3 linked regions of the Cereibacter sphaeroides 2.4.1 genome follow. The protein of the gene in region 3 interacts with the protein of the main gene of each other region in a pairwise test. Links are inferred from orthologs where the notes say so. Each region holds a gene or a part of one and is shown on either strand. Other genes may lie near its edges.

Region 1 (6,452 bases), 2.4 Mb from region 3 along the record:
TCCATGTCGAGCGCCACGGCGCGGCTCTGGCTCAGCCGCTGGACCGGGCCCGACTGGTCGCGCAGTTCCCAGTTGCGGTTGTCGATGGTGGCCACCGTGCCCGTCCGCATGATGCGCTTGAGCTCGTAGCCCTGCAGCTGCGTCACCTCCTCGACCGCATCCTCGAGCGCGATCTGGATCTCGGCCAGCGCCGGGATCGGCACCCAGACCGGCAGATCGTCGTCTAGCACATGGTCTTCGCGCAGATAGGCATGGGCCAGCACGAAATCCCCGAGGCTCTGCGAGTTCCGCAGGCCCGCGCAATGGCCCACCATCAGCCAGGCGTGCGGGCGCAGCACCGCGATATGGTCGGTCGCGGTCTTGGCGTTCGAGGGGCCGACTCCGATGTTGACCAGCGTGATCCCTTGCCCGTCCGGCCGCTTGAGGTGATAGGTGGGCATCTGCGGCAGGCGCGGCAGCAGCGCAAGCGGGGTCTCGGGATCGGTGATCTCCTGATCGCCGGGGCCCACGAAGGCGCTGTAGCCCGAGGCGGGATCGGCCAGCGCCGCCCGCCCGATCGCCTCGAACTCGTCCACATAGAACTGGTAGTTGGTGAACAGGACGTGGTTCTGGAAATGACGCGGGTTCGTGGCCGTGTAATGGGTGAGCCGCGCGAGCGAATAATCCACCCGCTGCGCGGTGAAGGGCGCGAGCGGCTTCGAGCCGTCGGAGTTGCTGAGGCGGCTGCCGTTCACGATATCGTCGTTGGTGGTCGAGAGGTCGGGCACGTCGAACACGTCGCGGAGCGGATAGGACAGCACCCCCTCCTGCGGCACCGAGACGGACGGGTCGTTCGCCACCGCGAAATGCACGGGCATCGGCGTGGCCGAGACGCCGATCTCGACCGGTACTCCGTGGTTCTGCATCAGGAGGTCGATCTGCTGGATCAGGTAGTTGCGGAACAGGTCGGGCCGCGTCACCGTCGTGGAATAGGAGCCCGGCTCGGCCACATGGCCGAAGCTCAGCCGGCTGTCCGCGCGGGTGAAGCTCGTCGTCGTGAGCCGGATCTCGGGATAATAGGCACGCACCCGCCCGCCCGGCTGGCCCCCGGTGGCCGAGGCGCTGAAATGGCCCGACAGGAAGCGGGTCGACCGGATGTAGATCTCTTCCAGCCGGTCCACCGCCCGCGCGGGATCGGTGAAGGTCTCGCGGTCCGGCACCTCCGGGACGAGAAGAGGAAGGGGCGCGTCGCTCACGGGTCTGTCTCCTGTCGCTGCCTGCCGAGAGGATGCGCAGGCTCGCGGGCGGGGATCAAGCCTCCGCGGACGCGGCTTGGGGCGCGGCAGGCTCGCCCCTTGCAGCGGCGCTGCGGCGCGGGGATAGTGACGGCATGAAGACGCTTCTTTCCCTCGGGCACGGCTATTCCGCGCAGGCTCTGGCCCACCGCCTCCTGCCGCAGGGCTGGACGGTGATCGGCACCACGCGGAGCGCCGCCAAGGCCGCGGAGCTCGAGGCCGGCGGTATCGAGCCGCTCCTCTGGCCGGGCGATCTCGGGCCCGCGCTGGCGCGGGCCAGCCATATCCTCGCCTCGGCCGCGCCGGGGCGCGAGGGCGATCCGTTCCTCGCCACCCATGGCGCAGAGCTGGCAAGGGCCGACGCGCGCTGGGTGGGCTATCTCTCCACCACCGGCGTCTATGGCGACCACGCCGGCGGCTGGGTCGACGAGGACACGCCCCTCACCCCCTCGACGGAGCGGGGGCAGGCGCGGGTTCAAGCCGAGCGGCAATGGCAGGCGCTGGGGCTGCCGCTCCACATCTTCCGCCTCGCGGGAATCTACGGCCCCGGCCGCGGCCCGTTCGAGAAGGTCCGCGACGGCACCGCCCGGCGGATCGTGAAGCCGGGGCAGGTCTTCAGCCGCATTCATGTGGCGGATATCGCGCAGGTGCTCGAAGCCTCGATGCAGCATCCCGAGCCGGGCGCGATCTACAACGTCTGCGACGACGATCCCGCCCCGCCCGAGGATGTGCTGGGCTATGCCGCCGAGCTGCTCGGCCTGCCGCCTCCGCCCGAAGTGCCCTACGACGAGGCGGAGATGACGCCGATGGCGCGCAGCTTCTATGCGGAATCGAAGCGGGTGCGGAACGACCGGATCAAGGCGCGCCTGGGCATCGCGCTTCTCCACCCCGACTACCGCTCGGGCCTGCGCTCCCTGCTCGCCGGCGGCGACTGAGGCGCCCGCACGGCCTCAGGGGAACCCGGGCGCCGCGCGCAGGATGCCGGTCTCGCGGCCGCGCCAGTTCGTCTGGATCGCATCGAGCCGCTTGCGCGCCGCCGGATGCGCCGGATCGAGAAGCCCGTGCCGCACGAGCAGGGCGGCGATGGCCGCCTCCGAGGCGCGGGTCGAGCCGTCCACGATCTTCAGCGCGATCCCCAGCCGCTTCTCGGGGACGATGGCCACGAAGACCGCTTCGGCGCCGGTCTTGATCGCGGCGCGCCCGCCCATGGCCCGCATGAGTTCGGTGCAGGCGCGGCCCTCGCCCGCCACGAGCTCGGGATGGGCGATCATCGCCTCGACGAGCCGCGCCGCCGACCGCTCGCGAACGCCCCCGCCGGTGGAGGCCCCGGCAAAGAAGGCCATGGCGCGCGCCAGCCCCGCCACCGTGGTCGCGAAGTTCGGCGCCGAGCAGCCGTCGATCCCGTAGCCCGGGCTCGCCTCGTCCGTCACCTCCTCGAAGGCCGTCCGCACCGCCTGCTGCACCGGATGGTCGATCTCCACATACTCCGGCCCGGCCTTCAGATGCTGCGAGAGCATCAGGAAGCCCGCATGTTTGCCCGAGCAGTTGTTGTGGATCTGGCAGGGCTCCTCATACGCCCGGATCAGCCGGTCCCGCTCGGCCGTGTCGGCGGGCATATGGGCGCCGCAGCGCAGATCCGCCTCGCAGAGGCCCAGATCCGTCAGCCAGCGCCCGACGTGCCCGGTATGAAGCTCTGCCCCCTGATGGCTCGCACAGGCCAGCGCCAGACGCTGGGACGACAGCCCCGCCCCGGCCCCGCTCTCCAGAAGCGGCAGGGCCTGCATCATCTTGCAGGACGACCGCGGGAAGATCACCGTCCCGGGATCGCCCCAGGCCTCGACCAGCCCGCCATCCGCGCTCCACACGGCGGCATGTCCCGTGTGCCAGCTTTCCAGAAGCCCGCCGCGCCAGAGCTCCACCATCCTCGCCGGATCCGTCATGACATCCCCTCACAGCTGCGCGATTTTGTGCCCAAGAGGCCTTTTGTCCGGCGCAATGCTTGCGCTAAGAAGCGTTATCGGGTTGAAACGGCCTGCGCTACTCAAAAAGGTCGCCACAAGGCGGCGTGGGGCGGGCAGAGGCACTGACAGCTGGAGGCTGTGAACGATGAGAACCACGAAGGGGCGCCTGCTTCCGGCGGCGGCGATTGTCCTCGCCTGTCTCGCGACGGGTGCGGCCGCTCAGGAATCCACGAACCGGGTCGCGACCAAGACGGACTGGAGCGTGTTCGCCGAAAGCTCTCCCAAGGAATGCTGGGGCGTCTCGAGCCCGAAGCAGACCCAGGCCACGCGGGATGGCAAGGCCGTCGACGTGCGCCGCGGCGACATCCTGCTGTTCGTGACCTACCGTCCGGGCTCGGGCGCCAAGGGCGAAATCTCCTTCACCGGCGGCTATCCGTTCGCCCCGGGCTCGACCGTCAACGTCGACATCGGCGGCACCAAGTTCGAGCTTTTCACCGACGGGGAATGGGCCTGGCCCGCGAATGCGCAGGACGATGCCTCGCTGCTCGCGTCGATGAAACGCGGCAGCACCGCCGTCCTGACCGCCCGCTCGGCCCGCGGAACCCAGACCAAGGACACGTTCTCGCTTTCGGGCTTCACCGCCGCAATGTCCGACGCCGAGACGCGCTGCAAGTAAGTGCGTCTGCGAAAGGGCGGTCCGCGCCGCCCCTGACCTGCCCCGGCCCTGCCGGGGCCTTGTCATTTGCGGGACCCGGGTTCCGTTTCCGTCCCGAATCCCCTATATGATGCGCTTCCCGCTTCCCGAGGCTTAGCCATGACCGCCAACGCTCCGATCACCCAGGACGTGATGACCCTGCCGCGCAAGCTGCCCGAGGGCGGCCCCGTGAACATCGTGGGCCTCACGCGCGAGGAGCTTCTGGCCGCCCTCGTGGCTGCGGGCACGCCCGAGCGGCAGGCGAAGATGCGGGCGGGTCAGGTCTGGCAGTGGGTCTATCACTGGGGCGTGCGCGACTTCGCGCAGATGACGAACCTCGCCAAGGACTATCGCGCGCTCCTCGCCGAGCATTTCGCCATCGTCCTGCCCGAGGTCGTCACCCGGCAGATCTCGGCGGACGGCACGCGGAAATATCTCATCCGGATCGCGGGCGGGCACGAGGTCGAGACGGTCTACATCCCCGAGGAAGGCCGTGGCACGCTCTGCGTCTCCTCGCAGGTGGGCTGCACGCTGACCTGCTCCTTCTGCCACACCGGCACGCAGAAGCTGGTGCGCAACCTGACGGCGGCCGAGATCGTGGGCCAGCTCATGCTCGTGCGCGACGATCTCGGCGAATGGCCCGAGCGGGGTGCACCGAAGGACGAGACGCGGCTGGTGTCGAACCTCGTGCTGATGGGCATGGGCGAGCCGCTCTACAATTTCGAGAATGTGCGAAACGCGATGAAGGTGGTGATGGATGGCGAGGGCCTCTCGCTCTCGCGCCGGCGGATCACGCTTTCCACTTCGGGCGTCGTGCCCGAGATCGCCCGCACCGCCGAGGAGATCGGCTGCCAGCTTGCCATCTCGTTCCACGCCACGACCGACGAGGTGCGCGACATTCTCGTGCCGATCAACAAGCGCTGGAACATCCGCACGCTTCTCGACAGCCTGCGCGACTATCCGCGCCTGTCCAACTCCGAGCGGATCACCTTCGAATATGTCATGCTCGACGGGGTGAACGACACGGATGCGGATGCCCGGCGGCTGGTGAAGCTGATCTCGGGGATCCCCTCCAAGATCAACCTGATCCCCTTCAACGAATGGCCGGGCGCGCCCTACCGCCGCTCGACGCCCGAGCGGATCGCGGCCTTCGCCGACATCATCTACAAGGCCGGCTACGCCTCGCCGATCCGCACCCCGCGCGGCGAGGACATCATGGCGGCCTGCGGCCAGCTCAAGTCCGCGACCGAGCGGGCCCGCAAGAGCCGGGCCCAGATCGCCGCCGAAACCGGCCTCTGATCGGGCCGGCGGCCGTGATCCTCCCCAACCCGCTCGCCCGCCGGCTGTTCCTGCATCTCCACGCCCTTGCCGAGCCGCCCACCGGCCCGGCCAAGGGCGAGGCGCTGCTGGCGCTGATCGACCGTCTGGGCTTCGTCCAGATCGACAGCATCTCGACCGTCGCCCGCGCCCATCACATGATCCTCTTCGCGCGGAGGCAGGCCTACCGGCCCGAGGCGCTCGACCGTCTGCTCGCGCAGCGCCACCTGTTCGAACACTGGACCCATGATGCGGCGGTGATCCCCGCCCGCTTCTTCCCCTTCTGGCACCACCGCTTCCGCCGCGACCGGCCGCGGCTGCTGGCCCGCTGGCGCGGCTGGCAGCGCGAGGGGTTCGAGGAGCAGTTCGATGCGGTCCTCGCGCGGATCGCCGAAAGCGGGCCGGTCTCGGCCGCCGAAGTGGGCGAGGAGGAAGAGCGCGGCACCGGCGGCTGGTGGGACTGGCATCCGTCGAAGGCCGCCTTGGAATATCTCTGGCGGGTGGGCGAGCTTTCCATCACGCGCCGCGACTCGTTCCGCAAGGTCTACGATCTGACCTCCCGCGTCATCCCGTCCGGGTGGCTCGCGATGGATCCGGGCGACGCCGCCACGATCCACTGGGCCTGCTCCGAGGCGCTGGACAGGCTCGGCTTCGCCACCTCGGGCGAGTTGGCCGCCTTCTGGGCCGCCGCCAGCCCCGCCGAGGCGCAGGCCTGGTGTCACGATGCGCTCGCGCGCGGCGAGATCGTGGAGGTCCGCGTCGAGGGGGCCGACGGCAGCCTCCGGCGCAGCTACGCCCGCCCGGAGGTGGCCGCGCTGGCCGAGGCCGCGCCCGATCCCTCGCCGCGGCTGCGAATCCTGTCGCCCTTCGATCCGGTGCTGCGCGACCGGGCCCGCGCCGAACGGCTGTTCGGCTTCCGCTACCGGATCGAGGTGTTCGTGCCCGAGGCCAAGCGCACCTACGGCTATTACGTCTTCCCGATCCTCGAGGGCGACCGGCTGATCGGCCGGATCGACATGCGCGCCCACCGCGAGAGCGGCAGCCTGCGCGTGCGCGCGCTCTGGCCCGAGGCGGGGGTGCGGCTCGGCTCGCGGCGGCTCGGGCGGCTCGGGGCCGAGCTCGACCGTCTGGCGCAGTTCGCGGGCTGCGATCAGGTGAAGTTCGAGCCGGACTGGCTGCGCGAGACGCTGCCCGAGGGGAGCGTCG
Region 2 (6,251 bases), 240 kb from region 3 along the record:
CCTCCTCGAGATTGAGGGGCGCGCCCACCTGAATCAGCGCCACCATGCCCATGCCGTAATAGGGCATGCTCTTCACGCCCCAGACTCCCTCCTGCGTGAGGGTGATGGTCACGGGGCGGTTCATCTCGCCGCGGAAGCCGCGCGCGCCGAGCGGCAGCATCCCCGGGATGATCTCCGCATTGAAGCCCTTCTCGACGGGCAGGAAGGTCACGGTATCGCCGACCTTCGCCTGGATGAAGGCGGGCTCGAAGGCCTTGGCGCCGGTCGAGCCGTTATGGACCATGGCGATCTCGTAGTTCGCGGCGCCGGCGGGTAGCGCGAGGGCCGCGGCCAACCCCGCGGCAAGGCCGATCATCGGAAGGTTCGCAAGCATCTCCATCGTCCTTTCTGGCAAGAGGTTCCGCTGACAGAACCTGTCTACGCCCGACCGCCCCGCGCCGTGTTGCGGTGAGTCAACCGCAGCCGCGACCTGCCCGCGCAGGCAGAAACGCCGTGGCATCCCTGCGTCGGATGCAGCCCTGACACGAGCGGGCCCCGGGACCCCGTGCGGCCCTCGGCGCCCCGTCGGACCTCGGGTCTCCCGCAGAAGCGGAGGCCCTGCCCGGAGGAAAAAGCGCCATGCCCCGTCACTTTCGCACTTTCCTTTTGCGCCCTGCTCCGTAATATCCGCGCCATGACACGGGACCGCACCATCGCGATCAGCTCCGCCACGCCCCTCCGGGCTGTGGCTGCCCGTGCGCTTCTTCTCCTTAGCTGCCTCTGAGCGTGCCCTTGGGCGCGACCGCTCGGAGGTGACCAGCGCCCGGGACCGAAGCTGAGCACAACGAGAGAATTCACATGACCGACACGACCAAGACCGCCTCCGAGCAGGACCGCGTCCTGATTTTCGACACCACGCTCAGGGATGGCGAACAGTCGCCCGGCGCGACCATGACGCATGACGAGAAGCTCGAGATCGCGGCGCTGCTCGACGAGATGGGCGTGGACATCATAGAGGCGGGCTTCCCCATCGCCTCCGAGGGCGATTTCGAGGCCGTCTCGGCCATCGCGCGGCAGTCGAAGAACGCCACGATCTGCGGCCTCGCGCGGGCCAACTACAAGGACATCGACCGCTGCTGGGAGGCGGTGCGCCACGCGAAATCCCCCCGCATCCACACCTTCATCGGCACCTCGCCGCTGCACCGGGCGATCCCGAACCTCGACATGGACCAGATGGCCGAGCGGATCCACGACACGGTGAGCCACGCCCGCAACCTCTGCGACAATGTGCAATGGTCGCCGATGGATGCGACGCGGACCGAGCACGATTATCTCTGCCGCGTGGTCGAGATCGCGATCAAGGCGGGCGCCACCACGATCAACATCCCCGACACGGTGGGCTACACCGCCCCGCGCGAAAGCGCCGACCTGATCCGGATGCTCGTCGAGCGCGTGCCGGGTGCGGACACGATCGTCTTCGCCACCCACTGCCACAACGATCTGGGCATGGCGACGGCGAACGCGCTGGCGGCCGTCGAGGCGGGCGCGCGGCAGATCGAATGCACGATCAACGGCCTCGGCGAGCGCGCGGGCAACACCGCCCTCGAAGAGGTGGTGATGGCGCTGAAGGTGCGCAACGACATCATGCCGTTCCGCACCGGCATCGATACGACCAAGATCATGAACATCAGCCGCAAGGTCGCCACCGTCTCGGGCTTCCCGGTGCAGTTCAACAAGGCCGTCGTCGGCAAGAACGCCTTCGCCCACGAGTCCGGCATCCATCAGGACGGGATGCTGAAGAACGCCCAGACCTTCGAGATCATGCGACCCGCGGACGTGGGCCTCGCCGACACGTCGCTGGTGATGGGCAAGCATTCGGGCCGGGCGGCGCTGCGCGCCAAGCTCAAGGATCTGGGCTACGATCTGGCCGACAACCAGCTGAACGACGTCTTCGTGCGGTTCAAGGCGCTCGCCGACCGCAAGAAGGAGGTCTATGACGACGACATCGTCGCCCTGATCCAGGATCAGGTGACCTCGGCCGAACATGACACGCTGCAGCTCAAGCGGCTGCGCGTGGTCTGCGGCACCGACGGCCCGCAGGAGGCCGAGATGACGCTCTCGGTCGAGGGGGTGGACCATGCCATCGACGCGACCGGCGACGGGCCGGTGGATGCGGCCTTCAACGCGGTGAAGATGATCTATCCGCACCATGCCAAGCTGCATCTCTATCAGGTCCATGCGGTGACCGAGGGCACCGACGCGCAGGCGACGGTCTCGGTCCGGCTCGAGGAGGACGGCAAGATCGCCACGGGTCAGGCCGCCGACACCGACACGGTGGTGGCGAGCGTGAAGGCCTATGTGAACGCGCTGAACCGCCTGATCCACCGTCGCCAGAAGTCGGCGCCGGGCGCGGACATGAAGGACGTGCATTACAGCTCGCACGCCTGAGCGGGGCCGGCCGCCCGACGGGCGGCCCCCTTATTGGACCATGGCTCCATCGGATCGGGCCGCCTCACGGGCGGCCCGTCTCGTTCGGGCCTGCCGCCCTGCGCAGGATCGGCCCCCTGCCCCGGACTCGGCACAGACCCTGCCCGGTCAGGCTCTGCGACAGGCCCCGCGATGATAGGGAGAGGGTCAGAGGATCGGCAGCCGCCGCGCGGCAAGCACCACCGGCACCGCGAGAAGCGACGCGAGGCAGAGCCCGATCAGCGTGCGCAGCGTATCCCCCATCTCGACGTCGTAGGTGAAATGCAGCACCGCGATATGGACGAGATAGAGCGCCGTCGCGAACTGGCCGAAGTCGCGGCTCCGGCCCATCAGCCTCCGGCCCTTCACGGTCAGGAACAGGGCCGGGCAGACCAGCGCCAGAGAGGCGAAGATCTCGAACACCGGATCCTCGCGGTTCCAGACCATGTTCGCCCCCCATTCGGCCAGCAGGAGCGCCGAGGCCGCAGCCAGCACCGCCGGGGTGCCGAAGCGCGCGAGCCTCTCCTCGTGCCGCGCGATGAGCACGCCCGCCACGAGGAACGGAAAGCCCATGAAGAGGAAGTTGCGATAGGTCTGCACCCGGTTCAGCAGATCGTCGACCGGCGGCTCGAAGAGGTGGAAATTGCCCGCATACTGGATGCCCACGCCACAGGCGAAGGCCAGAAGCGCGGTTCCCGCCAGCACCCGCTCGCCCAACGGCCTCAGCGCCGCCACGAGAAGCCCCGCGAGCAGCAGCGCCAGCAGATACCAGAGGTGATAATAGCCGAAGAACAGCACCTCGCGCCCGAAGGCCGGCACCTTCAGCGCCCCCGGCAGCCAGAGCGGCGCATAGAGCGCCATCCAGATCCCATAGAGCAGCGCCACCCGCCGCGCCCAGAGCCAGAGCCCGCGGTCGAGCTGCCTCTCGAGATAATAACCGTTGATGACGAGAAAGGTCGGCACGGCGATCCGGAACAGGCAGTTGGTGAAGAAGTCGGAGGCCATCGGATGCAGGTCGCGCAGGAAGCCCGCATGAAGCCCCACGACCATCACGGCCATCACGATCTTGAGAGCGTCGAGCGACAGGTTCCGCAGCGGCGGGCTTGGAGCGGCGGAGGGGGACAATCTGCTTCCTCATCTTGTCGGACGGGCGGAAGCTAGCGCGGCGCGCGGCCACGGCAAAGGCGGCGAAAGCGGGCAGGCGAGGCAGCGCCTCACTTTTCTGCGCTCGTCTCGACCGAAACCGCCGGGCTTCCGGCCGCAGGACAGGCCCCGTCCTGCCCGCCTCCCCTCCCCCATCTCGACCGGCACCGGCAGCCCGGAGGAGCCCTCCATTCCGCCGGGCGCGCGGATTGACGCCGTCCCCTCCTGTCAGGGGCCTTTCCCTCTCGGCGCACCCTTCCTATAAGCAGGGCGCCTGCCTCGCCGAGAGTCGCGGGTATTTCCTTCTTCGCAGGACAGGATCAGCAGAGCATGTCGTTTCTCACCGGCCTCTTCTCGTCGGACATGGCCATCGACCTCGGCACCGCGAACACGCTGATCTACGTTCGCGGCAAGGGCATCGTGCTCAGCGAACCTTCGGTGGTGGCCTACCATGTGAAGGACGGCAAGAAGCAGGTTCTGGCCGTGGGCGAGGACGCCAAGCTGATGCTGGGCCGCACGCCGGGCTCCATCGAGGCCATCCGCCCGATGCGCGAGGGCGTGATCGCCGACTTCGACACCGCCGAGGAGATGATCAAGCACTTCATCCGCAAGGTGCACAAGCGCACGACCTTCTCGAAGCCGAAGATCATCGTCTGCGTGCCGCACGGCGCGACTCCGGTCGAGAAACGGGCGATCCGCCAGTCGGTCCTGTCGGCCGGCGCCCGCCGCGCGGGCCTGATCGCCGAGCCGATCGCCGCGGCCATCGGCGCGGGCATGCCCATCACCGACCCCACCGGCAACATGGTGGTGGATGTGGGCGGCGGCACGACCGAAGTGGCGGTGCTCTCGCTCGGCGACATCGTCTATGCCCGCTCGGTGCGGGTCGGTGGCGACCGGATGGACGAGGCGATCGTGGCCTATCTCCGCCGCCACCAGAACCTGCTGATCGGCGACTCCACCGCCGAGCGGATCAAGACCTCGATCGGCACCGCGCGAATGCCCGACGACGGACGCGGCCAGTCCATGACGATCCGCGGCCGCGACCTGTTGAACGGCGTGCCGAAGGAGACCGAGATCAATCAGGCGCAGGTCGCCGAGGCGCTGGCAGAGCCCGTGCAGCAGATCTGCGACGCGGTGATGCAGGCGCTGGAGGCCACGCCCCCGGATCTCGCCGCCGACATCGTCGACCGCGGCGTGATGCTGACGGGCGGCGGCGCGCTGCTCGGCGATCTCGACCTTGCGCTCCGCGAGCAGACCGGCCTCTCGATCTCGGTGGCCAACGAGTCACTGAATTGTGTGGCCCTCGGCACCGGCAAGGCGCTGGAATACGAGAAACAGCTCCGGCATGTGATCGACTACGAAAGCTGACGGCCCCGCCGCCGGCTCTGAGAGGGAGCGCCCTTGGCCCGAGACCGGACCAGACCGGAGGATTTCACCCGTCCGCTGCGCCGCATCCTCGTCGGCGGGCTGGTCCTGCTGCTGCTCGGGATCTTCCTGATCTGGCGGATCGACAGCCCGCGCGTCGAGCAGTTCCGCGCGGCGCTGATCGACCGCGTGGTGCCCTCGTTCGAATGGCTGATGACGCCCATGACCAAGGTCGCGGGCATGGTCGAGAACTTCCAGTCCTACACGCGGATCTACGAGCAGAATCAGGAGCTGCGGCGCGAGCTTCAGCAGATGAAGGCCTGGAAGGAAGCGGCGCTTCAGCTCGAGCAGAAGAACGCGCGGCTTCTGGACCTCAATCAGGTGCGGCTCGATCCGAAGCTCACCCATGTCACGGGCGTCGTGCTGGCCGACTCGGGCTCGCCCTTCCGCCAGTCGGTCCTGTTGAATGTGGGCGCACGCGACGGCATCCGCGACGGTTGGGCCACGATGGACGGGATCGGCCTCGTCGGCCGGATCTCGGGCGTCGGCCGCACCACGAGCCGGGTGATCCTGCTCACCGACACGAGCAGCCGCATCCCCGTGACGGTGCAGCCCTCGGGCCAGCGCGCCCTGTTGACAGGTGACAACTCGCCCTCCCCGCCGCTCGAATTCCTCGACAAGCCCGACCTCGTACGGCCGGGCGACCGGGTGGTGACCTCGGGCGACGGCGGGGTCTTCCCGGCCGATCTTCTCGTGGGACAGGTGGCGCAGGGGCCGGATCGCCGGCTCCGGGTGCGGCTTGCGGCCGATTACGGGCGGCTCGAGTTCCTGCGCGTGCTGCGCAGCCACGAGCTCGAACCGATCAGCGATCCGGGCAAGCTGGTGGCCGAGCCCCCCGCCCCGCCCGCCCCCGCTGCGGTGGAGGGTGCCGATGGCTGAGGGTGTGCGCCGCCGCGTCTGGCTTTATCCCACGGCCTTCGTGGCCATCGCGGCCTTCCTGGTGGTGCTGCGCCTGCTGCCGCTCGGCCTGCGCGCCGGAGCCTGGCCGGGCCCGGACCTCCTGCTCTGCCTGATCCTCGCCTGGGTGATCCGGCGGCCCGACTACCTGCCCGCGCCGCTTCTGGCGGTGGTGCTCCTGCTCGAGGATCTGCTCCTCATGCGCCCGCCGGGGCTCTGGGCCGCGCTGGTGCTGGTGGCCACCGAGTTCCTGCGCTCGCGCGCGGCCCTCACGCGCGAGCTGAGCTTTCCGGTCGAGTGGCTGCTCGTCTCGGGCGTCATGCTCGCCCTGCGCTTCGCCG
Region 3 (8,094 bases):
TGGCGGGACAGTCCGGCAGGACGTTCCCCAGGGTTGCTGTGCTGATGGGCGGGGCCTCGACCGAGCGCGAGGTGTCGCTGTCGTCGGGCCATTCGTGCAGCGCAGCCCTGCGGGACGCAGGCTATGAGGTGACGGAGGTCGATGCCGGCCCCGACCTCGCCCGCGTGCTGGCGGAGCTTTCTCCCGATGCGGTCTTCAACGCGCTCCACGGCCGCTGGGGCGAGGATGGCTGCGTGCAGGGCCTGCTCGAGTGGCTGCGCATTCCCTACACCCATTCCGGGGTGCTGGCCTCGGCGCTGGCCATGGACAAGGCCCGCGCGAAGGAGGTCTTCGCCGCGGCCGGGCTGCCCGTGACCCAGAGCGTGCTCGCCACGCCCGAGGAGGTACGGGCGCGCCACATCCTGCCGCCGCCCTATGTGGTCAAGCCCAATGCCGAGGGCTCTTCGGTAGGCGTCTATATCGTGCACGAGGATGCCAACGGTCCGCCGCAGCTCGCGGCCGACATGCCGCAAGACCTGATGGTCGAGACCTATGTCCCCGGCCGCGAACTCACCGTCACCGTGATGGGCGACCGGGTGCTCGCGGTCACCGATATCCTGTCCGACGGCTGGTACGATTACGACGCCAAATACCGTCCCGGCGGCTCGCGTCATATCGTGCCTGCGGACCTGCCGGCCGAGATCACCGAGGCCTGCCACGACATCGCACTCCGTGCCCACCGCGCGCTCGGTTGCCGCGGCATCTCGCGCTCGGACCTGCGCTGGGACGAAGCGCGCGGGTTGGCGGGGCTGATCCTCCTTGAGACCAACACTCAGCCGGGCATGACCCCCACCTCGCTCTCGCCCGAGCAGGCGGCGCATTGCGGCTATTCCTTCCCCGAGTTCTGCGCCTGGTTGGTGGAGGACGCCTCATGCAGTCGCTGAGCTTCCCGCCGAACCGCCGCACCCCCCGGCTCGCGCCGCCGCGCCGCGAGACCGGCCGCCGCGACCCTGCGCCCTCGCGCTGGGCCTATCGCGCGCAGCGGCTCTGGCTCACGCCCATGTTCCGCACGGCGCTCCGCGTGGGGCTGCCGATCGTGGGCGTGCTGCTGGTGGTGGCGCTGATCTTCGCCAGCGCCGACCGGCGCGCCGCCATGGCGGGCGCCTTCACCGGCCTCGTCGACAGCTTCCAGCAACGCCCCGAATTCATGGTAACGCTGCTTTCGGTCGATGGCGCCTCGCCGGAACTCTCAGACCGGATCCGGGCCACGCTGGCGCTGAAGCTGCCGCTCAGCTCGTTCGACATCGACCTGACCGCCGCCCGCGCCCGCATCGAGAGCATCGACGCGGTGGCGCAGGCCGAGGTGCGGGTGCGCTCGGGCGGACTGCTCGAGGTGCGCGTGACCGAGCGCGAACCCGCGATCATCTGGCGCCGGGCCGCGAACCTCGTGCTTCTCGACGGGACCGGCCGCCGCGTGGACGATCTCGCCTTCCGCAGCGAGCGGGGCGATCTGGCGGTGATCGCGGGCGAGGGCGCCGAGCGCGCCGTGCCCGAGGCGCTCGAGATTCTCGCCGCCGCCCGCCCCATCCTCGAGCGGATCCGCGGGCTCGTGCGGATGGGCGAGCGGCGCTGGGACATCGTGCTCGACCGCGGGCAGCGCATTCAGCTGCCCGTCGAGGAACCCGTGGCTGCCGTCGAGCGGATGATCGCGCTCGACGAGGCCGAGGACCTTCTGGACCGCGACGTGATTTCCGTCGACCTGCGCATCAAGGACCGTCCGGTGCTGAGGCTCGCGCCCTACGCCCTGAACGCCGTCCGCCGCGCGCGGGGCATTGATACAAGTGGAAGCGACCTATGACCGACCTCTATCAGTCCCAGCGCGCCATGCGGAACATGCGCCGCGCCGCCATGCAGCGGGGCGTGATCGCGATCCTCGACGTGGGCTCTTCCAAGATCACCTGCCTGATCCTGCGCTTCGACGGGCCGGACCGGCTGCGCGAGCATGACGGGGTGGGGCCGATGGCCGGGCAGTCCTCGTTCCGGGTCATCGGGGCCGCCACCACCCGGTCGCGCGGGGTGCATTTCGGCGAGATCTCGGTGATGAACGAGACCGAGCGCGCGATCCGCACCGCGGTGCAGGCGGCGCAGAAGATGGCCAACGTCCGGGTGGACCATGTGATCGCCTGTTTCGCCGGCGCCGATCCGCGCAGCTACGGCCTCGCGGGCGAGTGGGAGCTGCAGGATTCGGTCGTGACCGAGCAGGATGTGGCCCGCGTGATGGCCGCCTGCGACGTGCCCGACTTCGGTCAGGGCCGCGAGGTGCTGCACGCCCAGCCGGTGAACTTCGCCCTCGACCACCGCACCGGGCTCGGCGATCCGCGGGGCCAGATCGGCAACCGGCTGGCGGTGGACATGCACCTGCTCACCGTCGAGGCGGACGCGATCCAGAACCTGCTCTACTGCATCAAGCGCTGCGACCTCGAACTCGCGGGGATCGCCTCCTCGGCCTATGTCTCGGGCGTCTCGTCGCTCGTCGAGGACGAGCAGGAGCTGGGGGCCGCCTGCATCGACATGGGCGGCGGTGCCACGGGCCTGTCGATCTTCATCAAGAAGCACATGATCTTCGCGGATTCGGTGCGGATGGGCGGCGACCATGTGACCTCGGACATTTCCAAGGGCCTGCAGGTGCCGCTTGCCACCGCCGAGAAGATCAAGACGCGGCACGGCGGCGTCGTGGCCACCGGCATGGACGACCGCGAGATGATCGACATCGGCGCGGACACCGGCGACTGGGACAAGGACCGCCGCACCGTCAGCCGGGCCGAGCTGATCGGCATCATGCGTCCGCGCGTCGAGGAGATCCTCGAAGAGGCGCGCGCGCGTCTCGATGCGGCCGGTTTCGAGCATCTGCCGAGCCAGCAGATCGTCATCACCGGGGGCGGCAGCCAGATCCCGGGTCTCGACGGTCTCGCGGCCCGGATCCTCGGCCAGCGGGTCCGTCTGGGGCGCCCGCTGCGCGTTCAGGGCCTGCCGCAGCAGGTCTCCGGGCCGGGCTTCTCCTCGGCCGTGGGGCTCTGCCTCTTTGCGGCCCATCCGCAGGACGAATGGTGGGATTTCGACATTCCGGCAGAGCGCTATCCCGCCCGGTCCCTGCGGAGGGCCATCAAATGGTTCAAGGACAACTGGTAAGCCCCAGATCCTGCGTCCTCAGCGAAATACCGCTTACGCGGCCCGGCGATCACCCACATTTTGTGGGTAATTTGCCTTTTTTTGATGACGACTCCGGCGTCTGCCGATAAGGTCGTTCCAATGCGGAGAAGGGCGCTGCTAAACGCGCCGAAGGACAACGACAAGCAGGCGGATTGGCAATGGCACTCAACCTCATGATGAACAACGCACGTGAAGAGCTGAAGCCGCGCATCACCGTGTTCGGTGTAGGCGGTGCCGGCGGCAATGCCGTCAACAACATGATCGAGCAGCAGCTGGAAGGGGTGGAGTTCGTCGTGGCGAACACCGACGCCCAGGCCCTCCAGCAGAGCCGCGCGACCTCGAAGATCCAGATGGGCGTGAAGGTGACCGAGGGTCTCGGCGCGGGCGCCCGTCCGTCGGTCGGGGCCGCCGCCGCCGAGGAGACGATCGAGGAGATCGTGGACCATCTCGCGGGCGCGCACATGTGCTTCATCACCGCCGGCATGGGCGGCGGGACCGGCACCGGCGCGGCGCCGATCATCGCACAGGCCGCGCGCGAGCTGGGCGTGCTGACCGTGGGCGTCGTGACCAAGCCCTTCCAGTTCGAGGGCGCCAAGCGGATGCGACAGGCCGAGGACGGCATCGACGCGCTGCAGAAGGTGGTCGACACCCTCATCATCATTCCGAACCAGAACCTGTTCCGCCTCGCCAACGAGCGCACGACCTTCACCGAGGCCTTCGCGCTGGCCGACGACGTGCTCTATCAGGGCGTGAAGGGCGTGACCGACCTGATGGTGCGGCCGGGCCTCATCAACCTCGACTTCGCCGACGTGCGCGCGGTGATGGACGAGATGGGCAAGGCCATGATGGGCACCGGCGAGGCGATGGGCGAAGACCGCGCGCTGCAGGCCGCCGAGAAGGCCATCGCGAACCCGCTGCTCGACGAGATCAGCCTCAACGGCGCCAAGGGCGTGCTCATCAACATCACGGGCGGCTACGATCTCACGCTGTTCGAGCTGGACGAAGCGGCGAACGTCATCCGCGAGAAGGTGGATTCGGACGCCAACATCATCGTGGGCTCGACCCTCGACACTTCGATGGAAGGCATGATCCGCGTGTCGGTCGTGGCCACCGGCATCGACGCCACGAAGCCCGCGCAGGACATGCCGGTGCCGCGCCGCTCGATGGCCGCGCCGCTGCCCGCGAGCTTCTCGCAGCCCGAGCCCACCCCGGCGCCGCAGCCCGCTCCGCGTCGCGAGATGCCGGCCCCGCGCGCGGCCCAGCCGGCCGCTGCGCAGCCTGCGCCGCAACCCGAGCCGCAGCCCGCGCCCGAGCCTGCGGCGCACCACTTCGACCCGGCTGCCAGCCAGCATTACGAGCAGGACCACTACGTCGACGAGGACGACATGCCGCCGCCGGCCTACCGCCCGCAGCCGCAGGCGCAGCCCCGTGCGACGAACGTGCACGAGCAGGACGCCGCCGCCTTCGTGGCGCCCCGTCCGCGCGCGCCCGGCCAGCCCTCGCCCGAAGCGCTCGCCCGCCTGCAGGCCGCGGTGAACAAGAACCCGGCGCAGAACCGTCCCGGCATGGCCGCAGGCCAGCAACGCCCCGCCGCTCCGGTCCAGCGTCCGGCCGCCGCCGCCTCGGCCGAGAAGCCGCGCTTCGGCATCGGCTCGCTCATCAACCGGATGGCCGGCCACGGCGAGCAGCAGCCCGAGCCGCGCCCGCAGCAGTCGCGCCAGCAGCCGCCGGTGACGAGCTACGAGGACGAGCCGGAGATGTCCGCCGACCAGGAGCGCATCGAGATCCCGGCGTTCCTGCGGCGTCAGGCAAACTGATCCGTTCACATCTCTTTTTGGAAAGGCCCGGCGCGTCCGGGCCTTTTTCTTTTACGGATCAAGCAGTTCCGGCGGGTCGGCGGAGAGGGTGCGCCGATGACGTCTCTCTGTTACATGCGGTCACAAAGAGTGAATTGAGAAGAAATGCGCGACATCCTAACTCACGATGGCAAGACGGACTGAAGCCGTCGACGTGAACCGGACCACAAGCCGGAAAGGACAAGGCCGTGCAGAGCACTCTGAAATCCGCAGCGAAATTCACCGGCGTCGGGCTCCATTCCGGCGAGCCTGTCCGCATGGTCGTGAAGCCCGCCTCCGCCGACTACGGCATCTGGTTCCGCCGCGTGGACGTGACCTCGGGCGACGCGCTGATCCCGGCGCGCTGGGACGCGGTGGTGCCCTCGCGCCTCTGCACCTTGATCGCGAATCCCTCGGGCGTGACGGTCTCGACCATCGAGCATGTGATGGCGGCCCTCGCCGGCTGCGGCATTCACAATGCGCTGATCGAGATCGACGGCCCCGAGGTTCCGATCCTCGACGGCTCGTCGGTGCCCTTCGTCGAGGCCTTCCTCGCCCGCGGCATCCGCGAACAGGCCGAGCCGGTGCGGGCGATCCGCATCCTCGAGCCGGTCGAAGTGCGCGAAGGCGAGGCGGTGGCCCGGCTCGAGCCCGCCGACGATTTCGAGATCGACTTCTCGATCGAATTCGCCGAGGCGGCCATCGGCCGTCAGGAGAAGTCGCTCAACATGGCCAATGGCGCCTTCGTGCGCGAGCTCTGCGACAGCCGCACCTTCTGCCGTCAGGCGGATGTGGATGCGATGCGCGCGAACGGTCTCGCCCTCGGCGGCACCTTCGAGAATGCCGTCGTGTTCGAGGGCGACCGCATCCTCTCGCCGGGCGGCCTGCGCCATGCCGACGAGCCGGTGCGCCACAAGATGCTCGACGCGCTCGGCGACCTTTCGCTCGCGGGCGGCCCGATCATCGGCCGCTACACCGGCATCCGCGCCGGCCACGCGCTGACCAACCGGCTGCTGCGGACGCTCTTCGCCCGCCGCGACGCTTTCCGTCTCGTGGACTGCGGCCTCATGACGGGCTGCAAGCTGCCGGGCGTGGGCGTCCACCGGTCGGACGTCCCTGCACTGCGCTGATCCTGGCGACGGGGCGCAAAGGCGTTTTGCGCCCCGGATTTTTCTGTGCTAGGAACCGGGCAAACAGCCGTCGGGCTATGGTCTGACGGGGCAGAGGGCAGAGGTAAGCGGAACATGGTGAAGTCTGGCGCGCGGTTGCTCGGCACGGCCCTCTGTGTCGCGCTGATGGCCGGCTGTGGTGGGGGCAGCCAGAAAGAGCCGCCTCTGGAGAATTTCACCGCCGAGCAGATCTATCAGCGCGGCGAATACGAGCTCGAGGCCCGCACCAAGCCCGACCGCGCGATCCGCTATTTCTCCGAGGTGGAGCGCCTTTATCCCTACACGGAATGGGCCAAGCGCGCGCTCATCATGCAGGCCTACAGCTATCACAAGGCCAAGGACTACGAAGAGGCGCGCGGTGCCGCGCAGCGATTCCTCGACTTCTATCCGGGGGACGAGGATGCGGCCTATGCGCAGTATCTGCTGGCGCTGTCCTATTACGACCAGATCGACGAGGTGGGCCGCGACCAGGGCCTGACCTTCCAGGCGCTGCAGGCGCTGCGCGTCGTGATCGAGGATTATCCCGAGAGCGAATATGCCCAGTCCGCGATCCTGAAGTTCGATCTGGCCTTCGACCATCTCGCCGCCAAGGAGATGGAGATCGGCCGCTACTACCTCAAGCGCGGCCATTACACCGCCGCGATCAACCGCTTCCGCACCGTGGTCGAGGATTTCCAGACCACGACCCACACGGCCGAGGCGCTGCACCGACTGGTGGAAAGCTACCTCGCCCTCGGGCTCGTCAACGAGGCGCAGACCGCCGGCGCGATCCTCGGGCACAACTACCGCTCGAGCCCGTTCTACGAGGACAGCTACAAGCTCCTCACCGGGCGCGGCCTCTCGATGGAGGCCAAGGGCGACAGCTGGCTCTCGAAGGTCTATCGCCAGATGATCCGCGGCGAGTGGCTCTGACGCGCGCGAACCTCACGAGGCAGGGCAATGCTGCGCTCGCTTGACATCCGCGACATGCTCATCATCGACCGGCTCTCGCTGGCCTTCCAGCCGGGGCTGAACGTGCTCACCGGCGAGACGGGGGCGGGCAAGTCGATCCTGCTCGACTCGCTGGGCTTCGTGCTGGGCTGGCGCGGCCGGGCCGAACTCGTGCGCGCGGGCGCGGACAAGGGCGAGGTGACGGCCGTCTTCGACCTGCCGCCCGGCCATGCCGCCCGCGCCGTGCTCGACGAGGCGGGGATCGAGGCCGAGGACGAGCTGATCCTGCGCCGCGTGAATTTCGCCGACGGCCGCAAGACCGCCTGGGTCAATGACCGCCGGGTGTCGGGCGAGGTGCTGCGGGGCCTGTCGGACCGGCTGGTGGAGCTGCATGGTCAGCACGATGACCGCGGCCTTCTGAACCCGCGCGGCCATCGGCAGATGCTCGACACATTCGCGGGGCTCGACCTCTCGGCCTGCCGCCGCGCCTGGACGGCGCTCGGCACCGCGCGGCGTACGCTGCTGGCCGCCGAGGAAGCGCTGGCCGCCGTGCGCGCCGAAGAGGATTTCCTGCGGCACGCCGTGGCCGAGCTCGACAAGCTCGATCCGCAGCCGGGCGAAGAGGCGCTGCTCGACACCCGCCGCCGCGAGATGCAGGGCGCCGAGAAGATCCGCGACGACATCGCCCGCGCCCATCGCGCGCTCTCCGCCGAGGGGGCCGAGACGCTGCTGGTCGATGCGCTGCGCTGGCTCGAGACCGCCTCCGACCGGGCCGGCAACCGGCTGGAGGCGCCGCTCGCCGCGCTGTCGCGCGCGCTGCTGGAGCTGGGCGAGGCGCAGGACGGGGTAGAAGCCTGCCTCGCCGATCTCGACTTCGACCCGCGCGATCTCGAGGCGCTGGAAGAGCGGCTCTTCGCGATCCGGGCGCTGGCGCGGAAACATTCAGTGCTGCCCGACGAACTCGGCACCTT

Evidence for each region.
Region 1: the proteins of ftsZ (region 3) and rlmN interact in binary tests that used the Escherichia coli proteins (3 or more experiments, as listed by UniProt). The link is inferred for Cereibacter sphaeroides 2.4.1 from one-to-one orthologs.
Region 2: the proteins of ftsZ (region 3) and RSP_RS04690 interact in binary tests that used the Escherichia coli proteins (3 or more experiments, as listed by UniProt). The link is inferred for Cereibacter sphaeroides 2.4.1 from one-to-one orthologs.

Annotation. Positions count from the first base shown.
Region 1 is NC_007493.2:3,159,538-3,165,989, reverse strand. What follows is about bases 3,164-6,138. They hold rlmN (23S rRNA (adenine(2503)-C(2))-methyltransferase RlmN), read left to right. Parts: upstream 3,164-4,049; coding sequence 4,050-5,228; downstream 5,229-6,138. Other genes in these bases: RSP_RS15290 (winged helix-turn-helix domain-containing protein), read left to right, coding at 5,243-6,138; RSP_RS15300 (invasion associated locus B family protein), read left to right, coding at 3,381-3,911; RSP_RS15305 (asparaginase), read right to left, coding at 3,164-3,214. Outside these bases: RSP_RS15315 (AMP nucleosidase), read right to left, coding at 1-1,235; RSP_RS15310 (SDR family oxidoreductase), read left to right, coding at 1,370-2,209; more of RSP_RS15305, read right to left, coding at 2,225-3,163; more of RSP_RS15290, read left to right, coding at 6,139-6,452.
Region 2 is NC_007493.2:951,364-957,614, reverse strand. The notes cover bases 3,164-5,937. They hold RSP_RS04690 (rod shape-determining protein), read left to right. Parts: upstream 3,164-3,918; coding sequence 3,919-4,956; downstream 4,957-5,937. Other genes in these bases: RSP_RS04680 (hypothetical protein), read left to right, coding at 5,885-5,937; mreC (rod shape-determining protein MreC), read left to right, coding at 4,990-5,892; RSP_RS04695 (acyltransferase family protein), read right to left, coding at 3,164-3,570. Outside these bases: RSP_RS04705 (pseudoazurin), read right to left, coding at 1-373; RSP_RS04700 (2-isopropylmalate synthase), read left to right, coding at 838-2,427; more of RSP_RS04695, read right to left, coding at 2,614-3,163; more of RSP_RS04680, read left to right, coding at 5,938-6,251. UniProt on the Escherichia coli protein: Forms membrane-associated dynamic filaments that are essential for cell shape determination. Acts by regulating cell wall synthesis and cell elongation, and thus cell shape.
Region 3 is NC_007493.2:711,617-719,710, forward strand. The notes cover bases 2,787-5,676. They hold ftsZ (cell division protein FtsZ), read left to right. Parts: upstream 2,787-3,347; coding sequence 3,348-5,006; downstream 5,007-5,676. Other genes in these bases: ftsA (cell division protein FtsA), read left to right, coding at 2,787-3,168; lpxC (UDP-3-O-acyl-N-acetylglucosamine deacetylase), read left to right, coding at 5,234-5,676. Outside these bases: RSP_RS03570 (D-alanine--D-alanine ligase), read left to right, coding at 1-923; RSP_RS03575 (cell division protein FtsQ/DivIB), read left to right, coding at 911-1,837; more of ftsA, read left to right, coding at 1,834-2,786; more of lpxC, read left to right, coding at 5,677-6,154; RSP_RS03595 (outer membrane protein assembly factor BamD), read left to right, coding at 6,269-7,105; DNA repair protein RecN, read left to right, coding at 7,133-8,094. UniProt on the Escherichia coli protein: Essential cell division protein that forms a contractile ring structure (Z ring) at the future cell division site. The regulation of the ring assembly controls the timing and the location of cell division.